DNA from 2 places in the Comamonas sp. HJ-2 genome. Region 2 is predicted to be linked to the other one. Evidence: predicted binding sites of a transcription regulator. Region 2 holds the regulator's gene; the other holds the start of a gene.
What was found. The regulator FNR, encoded in region 2, switches genes on or off when oxygen is low (the NO sensors DNR and NnrR bind a similar motif). The targets are predictions, from matches to a motif close to TTGATNNNNATCAA.
Positions count from the first base shown of each region.

Region 1 (6,078 bases), on a different contig from region 2:
ATTTCAGAATGGATTTGATCGACATGCGGTCTTCTTGGATGGTCTGCGACGCGAATCAATATAAAGCAGCATTTGGAATGCGCGAGCCGCTCGTCCGAGCGTAGTCACCATTGTGCACACAATACGGCCCTTGTGCCCCAACAGGGCACGACGCCGCCAACAGTCCCAGGCCTTGCCTAGCACTCATTCGAGAGACTGACCCTGCCGGCGTCCGGCTATGGCAACTAGCGAACAGTCTGAACTCAAGCTCGATGCGATTGCTGGTGCCAAGCCGGCCAAGCAGCACCTGCGGCAGGCAAGGCAATATTGCCGCCGCTAGATCACACCGCCAAGGCAACCTGCTGAGAACACCTCGACGGCAGCTTTCAAGCCATCAACTTGAGAAGTCAAAACCTCGCTGTCGCCGCGCGTGACCAAATACACACGACCCCTAAACAGATCCAGCGATATTGAGCGGCATCTCTGTCCCTGGCACTGTCCATGGCAAACATGATCAATGATCGCGAGAAATACAAGGGTTTTTACTAGAAGCCATCCAGCCCCACAGAGAGAGGCGCACCCAAGGTATCGGCAAAGCTTATAGCTAGCAGCAAATAACATGTACTGCCCAGGCTCCGGAATTTCTATATTTCATTCCCATGACGGCAGAAGTTCGTGAACAGCACTGATGGTGCAGGCACGCATCGGCCGATATCTTTCAGGAGCCCTCCATGCCCATCTCTTCACGCACTCGCGGCTGCACAAATGGCCTCAATCGCAGCGTCGGCCTGCTCTCGCTGGCGATTGCCAGCTCCTTGTGGACCCTAGCTGCGCCGCAGGCGCTGGCTGCTGACGCCTATCCAAGCAAGCCTGTCAAGCTCATCGTGCCTTTTGCCGCCGGCGGCTCCACCGACATCGTGGCCCGCGTGATTGCCGAAGGCATGCGCACCACGCTGGGGCAACCGGTGATCGTGGACAACAAGGGCGGCGCAGGAGGACTGATCGGCAGCGAGGCCATCGCCCAGGCAGCTCCAGACGGCTACAGCATTGGCATGGCTACCGTGAGCACAGCCACCATCAACCCCCTGCTCTACAAACGCGCCAGCAAGATTGAAGGCAAGCTGCTGCCGGTTGCCAATCTGGTGACCATGCCTTCGGTCTATATGGCCCACCCCAAGATGGGCGTGAACAACTTCAAGGACTTTCTCGCCAAGGTCAAGGCCCAGCCCGGCACCTACAGTGCCGGAGTGCCGGGCCTGGGAACGCTGGGACATCTGATGGTTGCCTCGTTCAACGAAACCATGAAGACCCAGATCCAGATCGTGCCCTATCGCGGCAACGGCCCTGCACTCAATGACGCCTTGGCCGGCATGGTTCAGATCATGACCGACCAGTTGCCCTCGGCAATGCCACAGATCAAGGGCGGCAAGCTGCTGCCTGTGGTGGTGGCCTCACATGGCCGCTCACCCGACCTGCCCAATGTGCCGACCTTCAAGGAACTGGGCTACGACGAACTCAACGAACTGGGCATCAGCTGGTTCGGTCTGGTCGTCCCCAGCAACACACCAGCTCCCATCGTGAAGCAGTTGCAGGATGCGGCTGTCAAGGCAGTCCACCTGCCCGAGGTGCAAAAGCATCTGAAGAATCTGGGCGCGACGGCGACCGAGGCAGCGCCCTCCCTGTTCCCGGCCCAGATCGCCGCCGAACTCAAGCGCAACAAGGCCCTGCTCGACAAGGCCGGCGTCAAGCCCGAATAAGAGCCCGCCCTGCAGCCGGCACTCGCTGCAGCCGGCCGGTTGCTTCTTCATGCCCTATCTTCTTCACCACAGCTCAAGGACCCTTTTGCCATGCAAGCGATGAGCGCCCTGCAGGATTTTTTTCAACGCGAGACACCGCGCATGACGGCATTGGCCGACCAGATCTGGTCTCTGGCCGAGCTGCGCTATGCCGAGAACGCTTCGGCCCAGCTGCACATCGATGCGCTGCAGCAGGCTGGCTTTCGAATCACCCGCGATGTAGCAGACATTCCCACCGCCTTCATGGCCGAATGGGGCGATGCAGGCCCGGTCATTGCCTTGCTGGGTGAATACGACGCCCTGTCAGGCCTGAACCAGCAAAGCGGTGCTCTGGTTTGCACCCCGTCCACCGACAGCCCCGGTCTGGCCGGCCACGGCTGCGGCCACCATCTACTGGGAACTTCTGCGCACTTTGCCGCTATTGCGCTGCAGCAGCACCTGAAAAGCACCGGCACGAGCGGACGCGTGCGCTATTACGGCTGTCCGGCCGAGGAAGGCGGCTCCGGCAAGACCTTCATGGCCCGCGCCGGCGTGTTCGATGATGTGGATGCAGCACTGACCTGGCACCCAGCCAGCTACACCGGTCTGTTCAGCCAAAGCACGCTGGCCAATATTCAGGCAAAGTTTGTCTTCCATGGCAAGGCATCGCATGCCGCGCACTCGCCCCACCTGGGCCGCAGCGCCTTGGATGCAGTGGAGCTCATGAACGTGGGGGTGAACTATTTGCGCGAGCACATGCCCTCGGACGCCCGCGTGCACTACGCCGTCACCGATAGCGGTGGTCTGTCGCCCAATGTCGTGCAGGCGCGCGCCGAAGTGCTGTATCTGGTGCGGGCAGCACGCAACCACGAAGCCGCCGAACTCTATGAGCGCGTTCAGAACGTGGCGCGTGGCGCCGCACTGATGACGGACTGCAAGCTCGAAATCATCTTCGACAAGGCCTGTTCCAATCTGCTGCAAAACAGCACGCTGAACAGCGTGATGCATGCGCAGATGCAGGCACTGGGACAGTTGCAAGCCGATGCACAGGCACATGCTGTTGCCGGCCGGTTCCAGGCCACGCTGGACAAAAACGATGTCGATGCCGTCAGCCGCCCTTTGGCCAGCGTGCTGCGCGGCAAGGTGCCGGCCATTTTTGAAGGTCTGACGCCCTACGACCCGAACGCCAAAGACATTATGTTCGGCTCCACCGACGTGGCCGATGTGAGCTGGATCACGCCCACGGTTCAGGCCTGGGTGGCCTGCTATGCTTTTGGCACACCGCTGCACTCCTGGCAGATGGTGTCGCAGGGGCAGTCCGGCCTGGCTCACACCGGCATGGTGCACGCCGCAAAAATTCTGACAGCCACCGCCATGGAGCTGTTCGCCCAGCCCGAGTTGCTGGAACGCGCCAAGGAAGAACTACTGCAACGCCGCGAGGGCAAGCCCTATGTCTGCCCCATTCCTGCAGAGGTAGCTCTGCCCTTTTTGCGAAAGTAAGTTGGCAACGCCTCCCTCCTCTGAAAGGAATTTCGGCAACCTCAAAGCAAAAGCCCCTGAAAGCGCCCGCCAGGATTGAGGATTCGCCATGCGCGCCATGCTTGCTCTGCCTCAAAGCGGCTGCGGTCAAAGCTTGATGCAGCACAAGCCCCCGGCCAGGCCGAGCGGCCATAGTGAGACATGCCGCAAGACTGCGGAAACTCAACAGGGAGGCACCATGAAGCTGATGATCGATCTCTTTTCAACCGACTACGGACTGATGAGCCTGGCCGTGATTTTGCTGATCATCGTCATGGCCGCTTTCTTTACCCGCCTCTTTCTTGGCAAGATGAAGAACGTTGCCAGCACCCCATTGGAGTAAATCCAGACTTCATAGCACGCTGCGCATGTACTGCCTTGGGTTGCTGGCGATATGGTGCGGTTCGAGTGCAAAAAAGGCCGGAGCTTTCACTCCGGCCTTTTTCTTGACCGCATCGCCCAGCGTGCTCAGTAATGCGGCGGCAACTCGTCGCGCAGATTGCGCACCATCGCGCCCCCGCCTTCTGGCGCTTGGCGCTTGAGTTCCCTCACCTCGTTGATCAACAGATCGATCTGCTGCTGCTGGCGGTAGATCGTCATATTGAGTTGCTCGAGCAAATCCTCGGTGTAGCTGGCCTTGATCTCCAGCTCCATGATTCGCTCTTGCAAGGCTTCGTGACTGTCGCTCATGACTTCAGCGCCTTGGCAAGACGAGCAATGCCTGCGCGAATCTTGTCCTCGTCAGCCGTGGCAAACGAGAGGCGGAAGGTCGCCGTATCGGGGTTCTGTGCATAGAACGGAGCGCCCGGTACAAAGGCCACGCCCTCTTCAATGGCCTTCTTGGCCAACACGGCCGCATCCGCCAATTGGCCACGCGCGCCCGTCAGGCGCACCCACATGAACAGGCCGCCGGCAGGCTGCACGAACTCGACGGCATCGCCCAGTTGCTCGCGCAGCGCATCGCCCATGGTCTCGGCACGCTTGGCATAGACCTCGCGCACATGGGCCAGGGTCTTGGGCATGGCGCCGGACTTCAGATACTGGGCTGCAGTGGCCTGGGCAAAGGTGCTGGTATGGGCATCGCTGAACTGCTTGCACATCACGGCGCGAGCAAGCAATTCGGGATGTGCAATCAGCCAGCCGATACGCAGACCGGGGCTGAGCACCTTGGACAACGAACCGCAGTGAGCCAGCCACTCTCGGCTGCCAGGAACTTCGCGCGTCAGCGACAGCAGGCTGGCAGGAGGCGCTTCATTAAAGTACAGATCGCCGTAGGGGTCATCTTCTACCACCAGAGTCTGGTACTTGACGGCCAGCTCCAGCACCTTTTTGCGGCGTTCCAGGCTCAGCATGGCACCACTGGGATTGCCGAAGGTCGGGATCAGATAGACCAGCTTGGGCTTGTGCTCGGCAATCAGCTTTTCCAGTTCGTCGGTCTTCACGCCATGCTCGTCCACAGGGGCGGAGATCACCTCTGCGCCATAGAGGCGGAAACACTGAATCGTGGCCAGGAAAGTGGGGCCTTCGACGATGACCTTGTCACCCTCTCCCACCATGGTCTTGCCCAGCAAGTCCAGTGCCTGCTGGCTGCCGGTGGTGACGATGAGTTGATCGGGCGCCACATCGGGCACGCCCTTGCCAGCCATAAAGGACGACAGTTGCTCGCGCAGCGGCTGGTAACCCTCTGTCGCACCGTACTGCAATGCGGCTCCCGCCTCCTGCTGCAGGGCTGCCGCGGAGGCAGCGCTGATGCCCGCTACGTCAAACATGGCGCTGTCCGGAAAGCCGCCCGCAAAGCTGATGATGCCTGGCTTGCCCAGCAGCTTGAAGAGTTCGCGGATCGCAGAGGTTTCTACGTGATCGAGTCGTTTGGCAAATTGCATACGTTTTCTTGGTTAAAGCGCTACGGGAATCTCGTCGCTGCTTGAGCGGCAGATGCCCATTGTGGCGTGCGAATCGCCCCAGAGACAGGAAGTGGCTTTTATGTAGGCGCTATTCCATGCTGCAAGTAATCAAACTCCTACCAAACCTCTAAAGTTGATAGCAATTGTTAATTGCGCATAACTTCGTGTCTCAAACTTTGAATTGGACAGCGCCAAGGCTCTGACAAGAACATACGCCTACCGATCAACGGACCGCGTATTTGACGGATTTTTTCACTTGTTTTTGGGATGGAGGATTTATGCGTACTACTACTTTTACCGGCAAGGCACTGTCTGTTGCCATTGACGGCAAGACCCCGTTGAGCCTACGCAGCCTGTGTGCCGTAGCCTTGGTTGCCAGTCTGGCTGCCTGTGGCTCCAGTGGCTCTCTGCGCAGCGACCTCGGACCCGACGGCACCGGCGGTGGAGATGTTGTTGCCGGAGGCGGCACTGGTGGGGGCACCGGCGGTGGCACTGGTGGCGGTACCGGAGGTGGAACTGGCGGTGGAACAGGTGGAGGCACAGGCGGCGGTACTGGTGGTGGCAACACCGGTGGCGGTGATGGCGGCACGGGCAACCCGCCTGTGGCAAGCACTCCGCTCACGCCGGTGCGCGACACCGTGGCGGATGTCACTGGAACGCTCTCTGGAACAAGCGGCGTCATCAGCGACGTCAACAACATCGTGACCTCCACTCTGGGCACGGCCACCAACGGCACTCCTCTGAGCGGTGTGGCCCAGCCGGCCGGCGGCATTCTTGGCAATGTGAACAATGCCGTCAACAGCGTGGGTAGCGGCGTCAGCGCAGGCCTGGGCCAGATCGGCAAGACGGCCGACCCCATAGGCACCACCTTGCAAGGCGTGGCTCCTGCTGTCGGCTATCTG
Region 1 covers NZ_JBSIFD010000011.1:22,460-28,537, reverse strand. The annotation lists gene ACWGXF_RS10280 (glutamate ABC transporter substrate-binding protein) at 1-25, opposite strand, end outside; gene ACWGXF_RS10275 (tripartite tricarboxylate transporter substrate-binding protein) at 711-1,736, shown strand; gene ACWGXF_RS10270 (M20 family metallopeptidase) at 1,827-3,254, shown strand; gene ACWGXF_RS10265 (DUF3149 domain-containing protein) at 3,472-3,615, shown strand; gene ACWGXF_RS10260 (SlyX family protein) at 3,741-3,962, opposite strand; gene ACWGXF_RS10255 (aminotransferase-like domain-containing protein) at 3,959-5,155, opposite strand; gene ACWGXF_RS10250 (collagen-like triple helix repeat-containing protein) at 5,455-6,078, shown strand, end outside.
Region 1: ACWGXF_RS10265 (DUF3149 domain-containing protein) is a predicted target of FNR. The motif match lies at 3,356-3,369, and genes of this name have one in related genera.

Region 2 (10,614 bases):
CTGGCCGCCATGCAGGCGGCACAGGCTGCAGGGCATAAGGTTGCCATGGTGGGCGACGGCCTGAATGACGGCCCAGTTTTAGCCGGAGCGCATGTCTCTTTTGCTTTTGGTAAAGCAGTGCCGCTGGCACAATCGCGAGCAGACTTCGTGGTACTGGGAGACAGCCTGGAGTTAGTGTTGCAAAGCCTGTTGCTGGCCCGACGGACCCTGTCCGTGGTGCGCCAGAACCTGGGTTGGGCAGCAGCCTATAACGCGATCTCTATTCCTCTGGCCCTCGTGGGCTGGATGCCTGCCTGGCTGGCAGGGCTCGGCATGGCGCTGAGCTCCTTGCTGGTCGTCGCCAACGCAGCCCGTCTTGCACGTGCGTTGCCGCTGCAGGCAGCTGATAGCAACGCGTCCGCCCCCGCGCACCTTGCGCCGCGGGGCACCGTCATGCCACTGACTCAAGGAGGCCATTGATGGACATTTTGTATGTATTGATTCCGCTGTCGGTTGTTCTGGTCATGGCCATTGTGGCTGCCCTGTGGTGGGCCGTGTACCGGGGCCAGTTCGAGAGCGTGGAACAAGAAGGCGAGCGCATTCTTCGCGACGATTGATGTGGCTCAACGAGTCCGACCAGAAACCAATGAACACTTTGCAAGATATCTAAGAGGTGCCCGATGGAAGCAACAAATAACAATGCTGTCTATTACGACGACACCGTCGTAAGACAGTTCTCTATCATGGCCGTGGTATGGGGGGTGGTAGGTATGGCGGTGGGCGTGTTTATCGCGTCCCAGCTGGCCTGGCCGGAACTCAACTTCGGCATTCCATGGCTGAGCTACGGACGTCTGCGTCCGCTGCATACCAATGCCGTGATCTTCGCTTTTGGTGGCTCGGCGCTGTTCGCGACCAGCTACTACGTGGTGCAACGCACCTGCCAGACCAAGCTGTTCATGCCCAAGCTGGCCAGCCTGACTTTCTGGGCCTGGCAACTGGTTATCGTCGGCGCTGCCATCAGCCTGCCTCTGGGTTACACCCAGGGCAAGGAATACGCCGAGCTGGAATGGCCTCTGGACTTGCTGATTGCCGTGACCTGGGTGTCCTATGCCATCGTGTTCTTCGGCACTATCGGTATCCGCAAGGTCAAGCACATCTATGTGGCCAACTGGTTCTTCGGTGCTTTCATTCTGGCCGTGGCCCTGCTGCACATCGTCAACAATATTTCCATCCCCGCCGGCTGGATGAAGAGCTACTCGGCTTACGCCGGCGTGCAGGACGCGATGGTTCAGTGGTGGTACGGGCACAACGCCGTGGGCTTCTTCCTGACCGCCGGCTTCCTGGGCATGATGTATTACTTCATCCCCAAGCAGGCGGGCCGTCCCGTGTATTCGTATCGCCTGTCGATCGTGCACTTCTGGGCGCTGATCTTCACGTACATGTGGGCGGGTCCTCACCACCTGCACTACACCGCTTTGCCTGACTGGACCCAGTCCGTGGGCATGGTGTTCTCGCTGATCCTGCTGGCTCCCAGCTGGGGCGGCATGATCAACGGCATCATGACGCTGTCGGGTGCCTGGCACAAGCTGCGCGACGATCCCATCCTGCGTTTCCTGATCGTGTCCCTGTCGTTCTACGGCATGTCCACCTTCGAAGGCCCGATGATGGCCATCAAGACCGTGAACGCGCTGAGCCACTACACCGATTGGACCGTGGGCCACGTGCACTCCGGCGCTCTGGGCTGGGTGGGTCTGATCACCATGGGCTCTCTGTACTACCTGATCCCCCGTCTGTTCGGCCGCGAGAAGATGCACTCCGTGCCCGCGATCGAGCTGCACTTCTGGATGGCGACCATCGGCATCGTGCTGTACATCGCCGCAATGTGGATTGCCGGTGTGATGCAGGGCCTGATGTGGCGCGCTGTCAACCCCGACGGCACGCTGACCTACACCTTCGTGGAAAGCGTGAAGGCGACCTATCCCTTCTATGTGATTCGCGTGACTGGCGGTCTGCTGTATCTGGGCGGCATGCTGGTGATGGCATGGAACACCTGGAAGACCGCAATGGCCGGCCGTTCCGTCAAGGTGGCAGTGCCTGCCGTGGTGGCTCACGCCTGAGCATTGAGGAGCAAAAGCAATGTCTGATCAAAATAACGCAGCTCCCAAGAGCTTTTCGCACGAGAAGATCGAGACCAGCAACTTTTTGCTGATCGCGCTGACGCTGTTCGTGCTGACCATTGGCGGCCTGGTGGAAATCGTGCCGCTGTTCTTCCAGAAGTCCACGACCGAAGCCGTGGCGGGTCTCAAGCCCTACACGCCGTTGCAGCTGATGGGGCGCGACGTCTATCTGCGCGAGGGTTGCTACAACTGCCACTCGCAGATGATCCGTCCCTTCCGCGCCGAGACCATGCGCTACGGCCACTACTCGGTGGCTGGCGAGTTCGTCTACGACCACCCCTTCCAGTGGGGCTCCAAGCGTACCGGCCCCGACCTGCATCGCGTGGGCGGCAAGTACAGCGACGAATGGCATCGCATCCACCTGAACAACCCGCGTGACGTGGTGCCCGAGTCCAACATGCCTGCTTACCCCTGGCTGGAAGCCAACAAGGTGGATGACACGGCCGTGGCAACGCGCATGAGCGCGCTGCGCAAGGTGGGCGTGCCGTACACCGATGCGGAAATCGCCGGTGCTCAGGCCGAGGTCAAGGACAAGACAGAGATGGAGGCAGTGATTGCCTATCTGCAGGTCCTTGGTCGCGCCGTCAAGTAAGAGAGAAAGGGCTGGAAATGGATATCACCACCATGCGTATCGTGGCCACGCTGGCATCGCTGGCGTGTTTCGTGGGCATCTGGTGGTGGGCGTATGCCCGCCGCAACCAGGCCCGTTTTGACGAGGCAGCTCAGGTTCCATTCCTGGAAGACTGAGTCTGATCACCACAACGAGAACATCCCATGAGCGATTTCATTAACAATTTCTGGTCGGTGTATGTCGCGGCGATTACGCTGATCGGCATCTTTGGCTGCTTGCTGCTGCTGATTCTGGTGGCCCGCAAGAAGGTCGTTCCCTCGGGCGACAACACCACAGGCCATGTCTGGGACGAAGACCTGCGTGAACTCAACAACCCCATGCCCAAGTGGTGGATGGGTCTGTTCGTGATCACCGTGGTTTTCAGCCTGGGCTATCTTGTGGTCTACCCAGGTCTTGGCGGCTTCGGCGGCAAGCTGGACTGGAGCCAGACCGGCGCCTACGACAAGGAAATGGCCAAGGCCAAGGCGGACCTGGAGCCTCTGTATGCCAAGTTCACCAGCATGCCCACCGAAGAAATGGCCAAGGACCCTCAGGCCATGGCCATTGGCGAGCGTCTGTTCATGAACAACTGTGCGCAATGCCACGGCTCTGACGCTCGCGGCAGCAAGTCCTTCCCGAATCTGGCGGACGGCGACTGGTTGCATGGCGGATCTCCCGAGAAGATCAGGGAGACCATCACCAACGGCCGTATCGGCATGATGCCGCCCATGGCGGCAGCCGTGGGCTCGGCGGAGGATGTGCGCAATGTGGCGCACTATGTGCTGAGCCTGTCGGGCAGCCCTCACGATGCCGTCAAGGCTTCGCAGGGCAAGTCCAAATTCGTGGCCTGTGCGGCTTGTCACGGCATGGACGGCAAGGGCAACCCCGCGCTGGGAGCTCCTAACCTGACCGATGACATCTGGCTGCATGGCTGGGGTGAGGCGGCAATCGTCAACATCGTCAACAACGGCAAGCACAATGAGATGCCTGCCCAGAAAGAGAAGTTGACGGAGGCGCAAATTGCCGTGCTGGCTTCCTATGTCTGGAGTCTTTCGAATACGCAAAACCAGAAGTAATGCGTTTTTAAAAGGCGGTGCCCTGGCACCGCCTTTTTCGCGTTTCAATTTTCAGTAATTACAAAAATATTAAGGAACTGCGATGCCGTGCGATCAGGGGAAGCCCCGAAAAGTCATACCGATCACGCCTGAGCCTCATGAGGGCGGGCCTGAGTTGGTGCCTATGTTCGCTTCCGAGCAAAAAGTGTACTCACGCTCTATTAGCGGCGTGTTCTCACGGTGGCGCTGGGCCATGGTGTTTCTGACCCAGATCGTCTTCTACGGCCTGCCCTGGCTGCAGTGGGGCGAGCGCCAGATGGTGCTGTTCGATTTGGGGGCCCGGCGCTTCTATCTGTTCGGACTGGTGCTGTACCCGCAGGACTTCATCTATCTGACGGGGCTGCTGATCATCAGCGCACTGGGGCTGTTCCTGTTTACCGCCGTAGCCGGGCGTCTGTGGTGTGGCTTCTCCTGTCCGCAGACGGTCTACACCGAGATCTTCATGTGGATCGAAAGCAAGGTCGAAGGCGATCGCAGTGCCCGCATGCGTATCGACAAGAGCGGCTGGACTTTGGAGAAGATCTGGAAAAAGTCGCTCAAGCAGTTTCTCTGGATCGCTCTGTCTCTTTGGACAGGTTTCACCTTTGTCGGCTACTTCGTGCCCATCCGTGAGTTGGGTGTGGAGTTGATGGCCTTCCAGGGCAACTGGCAGATTTTCTGGGTGGCGTTCTACGGCTTCGCCACCTACGGCAACGCCGGCTATATGCGCGAGCAGGTCTGCAAGTACATGTGTCCCTATGCACGCTTTCAGAGTGCCATGTTCGACAAGGACACCATGATCGTCAGCTACGACGCCGAACGTGGTGAAGCTCGCGGCCCGCGCAAGAAAGACGTCGACTACAAGGCACAGGGCCTGGGGGACTGCATAGATTGCAAGCTTTGCGTTCAGGTCTGCCCCGTGGGCATCGATATCCGCAAAGGGTTGCAGTACGAATGCATCGGCTGCGGTCTGTGCATCGATGCCTGCAACTCCGTGATGGACAAGATGGAGTATCCGCGTGGCCTGATCCGGTTGACCACTCAGAATGCCGTGGCCAAGGCCTGGAAGCAGGTGCAGGTTATTCGCCGTATTTTCCGCCCGCGTGTGCTGATCTACTCGGCCGTGCTGGTGGCCCTCAGCGCTGCCATGATCGCCAGTCTGGTGCTGCGCGAGCCGCTCAAGGTCGATGTGATTCGTGACCGTGCTGCGCTTTCGCGCATCGTGGCGGGCGGCAAGCTGGAGAACGTCTACCGTCTGCAGATCATGAACGCCACCGAGTCCGAGCAGCGCTACCGTATCAGCGCCGTGGGCCTGGAGAATCTGGAAGTCGCATCCGAGCAGGAAGTGAGCGTTGGCCCTGCAGAGACGCGCGGCATTGCGGTGCGGCTGCAGATTCCGTATGGCTCAGCAACTCCCGGCTCGCACCCCGTACACTTCAATGTGGATGCAGTGACTGCCGGAGCAGGGCGTATTTCCGAGAAGACGGTGTTCCTGGTGCCGCGTTAATGCCAGGTCTTGACGGTCTTCGTGAGCCATCACGGAGGCCGGACAAGGGCACCGCCAATCGGCAACAATTTATGCCACCCTGCCGTGTGTGCCTGGGTGGTCAGAATTTTGGAAAGAGGTTTCATCATGTCGGCAGCACAAGCCAAGGTCTCGCAAACGGCCAAGATCATCCACCCCGAGGACGGCAAGCCCTGGTGGAAGTTTGCCCATGTCTGGCTCATCATCGCCGGCCCGGTGATCGTGGTGATTGCCGGCTTTGTCACCGCATACATCGCACTGAGCAGGCCCGATCCCGTGATTGACCCTGACTACTACCGCCATGGCATGGAAATCAACCAGCGCCTGAGCGAAAGTGAAAAAAGCCTGGCACCAGCAGTCACCGGCCGCAATCATGCGGCCACACCAGCCAAGGACCATCCGCTGGATCGCTGAGCGCTCCGGCGCTTGCTCCGCCAAGGTCGCTTTTGCGGCCTTTTTTGTTGCCGATATCAAAATCAGAGCGTGTTGCGCATGTTCTGTCTAACGTTGATGTAGAAGCAAATGGTTTTTTGATATCCAGATGGCGCAGGATGCTACTGAAAAGAGAGTGGTTCAGGGTTTCCCGCCACGGTGCATGCCCGCAGTCCTGCATGAACGGTCACCACTGTTGTGCAAAATATGACCAAGCCCACAGCCCAAGGAGAATCAGGATGGATGCTCGACGCTGGATGTGGATTGTCTGGCCGGCCTTTCTGGCGGCGGCAATCATGGAGATGGTGGTTTTCGCCTTTGTGGACCCGCTGGATGTGCACTGGCTGGGCTCCCCCCTGGACTGGTCGCGCCAGGCCATCTATACGGTCGCTTTTTTTGCCTTCTGGGTCGTGACCCTGATCGGAGGTGCGATGACGGTGATGCTGGGTCGCTCCGTCAGCGATCTCAATGGCGGCATCGTTTCCGAGCCTCTGCCCGATTAATTCGCACAGACAAAAAAGCCCGCTGTCCGCGGGCTTTGTCTTGAGAGTGTCTGTCGACTCGGTTCAGTTCTGGCATTGCTGGCTGTTGACGATGCGTTTGAGCGCCTCGGTATCCAGGATGCGCAGGTGGCGCTGCTTGACTTCCACAATGCCTTCCTCTGCAAATTTGGAGAAAGTGCGGCTCACGGTCTCGAGCTTGAGGCCCAGGTAACTGCCGATTTCTTCGCGCGTCATGCGCAGCACCAGCTCCGACTTGGAAAAGCCGCGTGCCGACAGGCGCTGGACCAGGTTCAACACAAAGGCCGCCAGGCGCTCTTCGGCACGCATGCTGCCCAGCAGCAGCATCACGCCATGCTCGCGCACGATTTCGCGGCTCATGACCTTGTGCACATGGTTCTGCAGGGCAGTGACCTCGCGCGAGAGCTGCTCCAGTTTGTCAAACGGCATGACGCAAACCTCGGCGTCTTCCAGGGCCACGGCATCACAAGTGTGGTGGTCGTTGACGATGCCGTCCAGACCAATGATTTCGCCAGCCATCTGAAAGCCTGTGACCTGATCGCGTCCGTCTTCGGTGGCCACGCTGGTCTTGAAGAAGCCGGTTCGAATGGCATACAGCGAGGTGAACTCTTCGCCATTGCGAAACAGCAGCCCACCGCGCTTGACCTTGCGGCGCGTGGCCACAATCTCGTCAATGCGCTCCATTTGTTCATCGTCCAGGCCCATGGGCATGCACAGTTCACGCAGATTGCAGTTGGAGCAGGATGCTTTGATGGTCTGAAGATTCATGGGCTTTTTGCAACGGCGCAGACAGACACGGAGTGGAGAGTCGCGCTGGTCATTGACCTCGTGGTTGAAGATGAGATGGATCAAATTGTCGCAGCACTTGCCTTGAGGTCTCTTGATTTTCATCAAGGACAGGGTGATTGCCTTGGGGCACATTGCCTGTATTCGTTCAAAAACACGCGCTTTTGCCTATTTTGGGCATGATTTTCAGGATCTGATTTCCATTGAAATCTGCTCTATACAGAGTGTGGGCGCACCCTAACTCCCAGTTATGACCGCAGTCACGCCTGAGTTGCTGAGCCGCTTTGATATCCCCGGCCCACGCTACACATCGTTCCCAACAGCCGACCGTTTTGTTGAGGCTTTTGGTGCAGACGACTACATACTGGCACTCAAGCAGCGCAAGACGCATTCTGGCTCGCGCGCTTTGCCCCTGTCCGTTTATGTGCATGTGCCGTTCTGTGAGTCGCTTTGCTATTACTGCGCCTGCAACAAGATCGTGACCAAGCATCATGAGAAGGCTGCCGAGTATCTGGACTACTTGAGCCGCGAGCTGGCCATGCATACCGAGCATTGCGGCAAAGGCCAGCTCGTAAGCCAGCTGCATCTGGGCGGAGGCACACCGACCTTCTTCAGCGATGCCGAGTTGCAGCAGCTGATGGTCTTGATGCGTGAACATTTCAAGCTGGATCCCGCGGGCGAGTACTCCATCGAGGTCGATCCGCGCACCGTCAGCAACGAGCGGCTGAGAGCTCTCAAGGACATGGGGTTCAATCGCCTGAGCTTTGGCGTGCAGGACTTTGATCCCGCGGTGCAGAAAGCGGTGCACCGCGAGCAGCCCGCCGAGCAAGTCTTTTCGTTGGTGGCCGAGGCGCGCCGCCTGGGCTTTGTCTCCATCAATGTGGACCTGATCTACGGGCTGCCCAGGCAGACGCCCGAGTCTTTTGCGCGCACGCTGGCACAGGTCAATGAGCTGCGCCCCGATCGCATTGCACTGTATGCCTATGCGCATCTGCCCGAGCGCTTCAAGCCGCAAAGGCGCATCGAATCGGCAGACCTGCCCATGGGACAGGACAAGCTGAACATGCTCTCCGGCGCAATTGATGCATTCATGGATGGCGGCTATGTCTATGTAGGCATGGACCACTTTGCGCTGCCTGACGACTCTTTGGCCATTGCCAAGCGCCAGGGGCGCCTGCATCGCAACTTTCAGGGCTACAGCACCCAGCCTGATTGCGACCTGATTGCACTGGGCGTATCGGCTATCGGCAAGGTGGGCGCGACCTACAGCCAGAACGTCAAGACTCTTGAAGAGTATTACGATGCCGTCGATGGCGGCATGCTGCCCGTGCAGCGCGGACTGGCGCTTTCACGTGACGATCTGGTGCGCAGAGCCGTCATCATGTCCATCATGTGCCAGGGTTCCGTCCTGTATGAGCCCATGGAGCAGGCCTGGCTTATCAATTTCCGCGAGTACTTCGCTGCGGAGCTGGATGCGCTGGCAGAGATGCAGCGCAACGGCTTGGTCGAGCTGTCCGCAGAGGGCTTCAAGGTCACTGGCCTGGGCTGGTTTTTTGTGCGCGGAGTAGCCATGCTGTTTGACCGATATTTGCAGGCCGACCGGAACCGCGCCCGCTTTTCGCGCATCATCTAGCGCATGTTGTTTTCGCTGGTCTGGACTGCTTTGATCATGGGGCTCGTGGGTGGGCCCCATTGTCTTGTGATGTGCGCTGCCCCCTGCAGCGTGGTCACAGCAGCGAAGCCTGTCGGCGGCGGGCAGCCAGTTGTCGTGCTCGGCCTGCAAAAACGCCAATGGCTGCGTACCAGCCTGTTTCATCTGGGGCGCATCGCTGCCTATGCCCTGCTGGGCGGGATCGCGGCCGTGGCCATGGAAAGTCTGGCCTGGCTGACCAGTCAGACAACGGCATTGCAGAGACTTTGGACGCTGATGCATGTGGCGGTCATGGCCTGGGGACTGGCCATGGTGGTGCAGGCGCGGCAGCCAGCCTGGCTGGAGCGGGCGGGGCGTTCCGTCTGGGCCAGGGTTCAGCCCTGGGTCACCGCGCCGGGCGGCAGTCTGGCAGCAGGCTTTGCCTGGGCACTGATGCCTTGTGGTTTGCTGTATTCGGCGGTGTTGGTGGCGGCCTTGAGTGGCGGCGCCTGGCGAGGTGCTTTGTCCATGGCAGCCTTTGCCGTTGGTGGTGCACTGTGGCTGCTGGCGGGTCCCTGGCTGTGGCAACTGGGACAGTCGCATGTCAATGCATTGCGGGCCAGGTGGGGCACCAGAGTTGCAGGTCTGATGCTGATTGGCGTTGCGAGTTGGGCTTTGTGGATGGACCTGGTCTACAAACCCAGCCTTTGGTGCCGATAAGTCACACAAGAGGGGATTGTTGATGCTGTTTGCATCCCAACAGACCCTAGTCATGCTTGAGCAGTCATGGAACTGCGGAATAATGTCTTATCTTGTGTGTAGCGCTCAAAGTGAATCGTTTCGTTGCTATTGATATCGGACAACTGCGTATCGGCATGTATGTCCATCTGGAGACCGGCTGGTTGCGCCATCCGTTTCCCGTCAGCAGCTTCAAGATTGTCAATGACGAGCAGTTGCAGACACTCAGGACCCTGAGGCTCAAGGCAGTCCAGGTCGATCTATCGAGAAGCGATCTGGAAGCTGCGGCAGCGCCTCCGGCCGCAGACCCTCAACCCGCTCCTGCCTCACCCGAGAATGATGCGCATGCATGGCGCAACAGTATTTTGGGCGTGCAGTCCAGGTTTCTGGGCGCGGTTTCCGTATTTGATGATGTGCAGGCCTTGTTGCCAGCCAACCCCGAGAAGGCGAGGACAACGACGGATATGCTGGTTGCACAGCAAGTCGTCAAACTGGCGCAGGCTCGTGATCTGAGTTTGCATCTGCTCGCGGATACGGGGGGCGCCACCTTTGGCGTTCATGGTGTCAACGTCTCCGTGCTGAGCCTGTTGCTGGGTAAGACGCTGGGCCTGTGCGATGACGTATTGAAGGATCTGGGCACGGCAGCCCTGTTGCATGACATCGGCAAGCCGGGGCTTGAGATTTCCGCATCGGCCAATGCACTGAATCAGGGCACGGGCCGCACGCCTCTGCGAGAGACCGTGTATGCGCGTCATGTCGGGGAGTCGGTGGCATTGGCTCTATCCATGGGCTATCCTCCTTCCGTCACGACGGCCATCGCCCAGCATCATGAATGGGCCGATGGGTCAGGCTTTCCACTTGGCTTGCTGGCCGAAGATATGGACATTGCCGGACAGATCCTGGCGCTGGTCAATAATTTTGAGCGCTTGTGCAATCTGCCATTGCAAGGCAACGAAATGACGCCTCATGAAGCCATGGCTGCACTGTACGGACAGTATCGCCAGCGATATGCGCCCGATGTGCTCAAGGCATTCGTGCAGACCTTGGGGGTCTATCCGCCGGGCTCTTTGGTGGAACTAAGCGATGGGCGGATGGGCGTGGTGGTGTCTGTCAACACCAGCC
Region 2 covers NZ_JBSIFD010000014.1:164,611-175,224, forward strand. The annotation lists gene ACWGXF_RS13555 (heavy metal translocating P-type ATPase) at 1-459, shown strand, start outside; gene ccoS (cbb3-type cytochrome oxidase assembly protein CcoS) at 459-596, shown strand; gene ccoN (cytochrome-c oxidase, cbb3-type subunit I) at 660-2,096, shown strand; gene ccoO (cytochrome-c oxidase, cbb3-type subunit II) at 2,116-2,748, shown strand; gene ACWGXF_RS13575 (cbb3-type cytochrome oxidase subunit 3) at 2,766-2,903, shown strand; gene ccoP (cytochrome-c oxidase, cbb3-type subunit III) at 2,931-3,842, shown strand; gene ccoG (cytochrome c oxidase accessory protein CcoG) at 3,925-5,367, shown strand; gene ACWGXF_RS13590 (FixH family protein) at 5,494-5,799, shown strand; gene ACWGXF_RS13595 (hypothetical protein) at 6,057-6,320, shown strand; gene fnr (fumarate/nitrate reduction transcriptional regulator Fnr) at 6,384-7,106, opposite strand; gene hemN (oxygen-independent coproporphyrinogen III oxidase) at 7,375-8,757, shown strand; gene ACWGXF_RS13610 (sulfite exporter TauE/SafE family protein) at 8,761-9,474, shown strand; partial or broken gene ACWGXF_RS13615 (DUF3391 domain-containing protein) at 9,585-9,824, shown strand; gene ACWGXF_RS13620 (HD-GYP domain-containing protein) at 9,864-10,614, shown strand, end outside.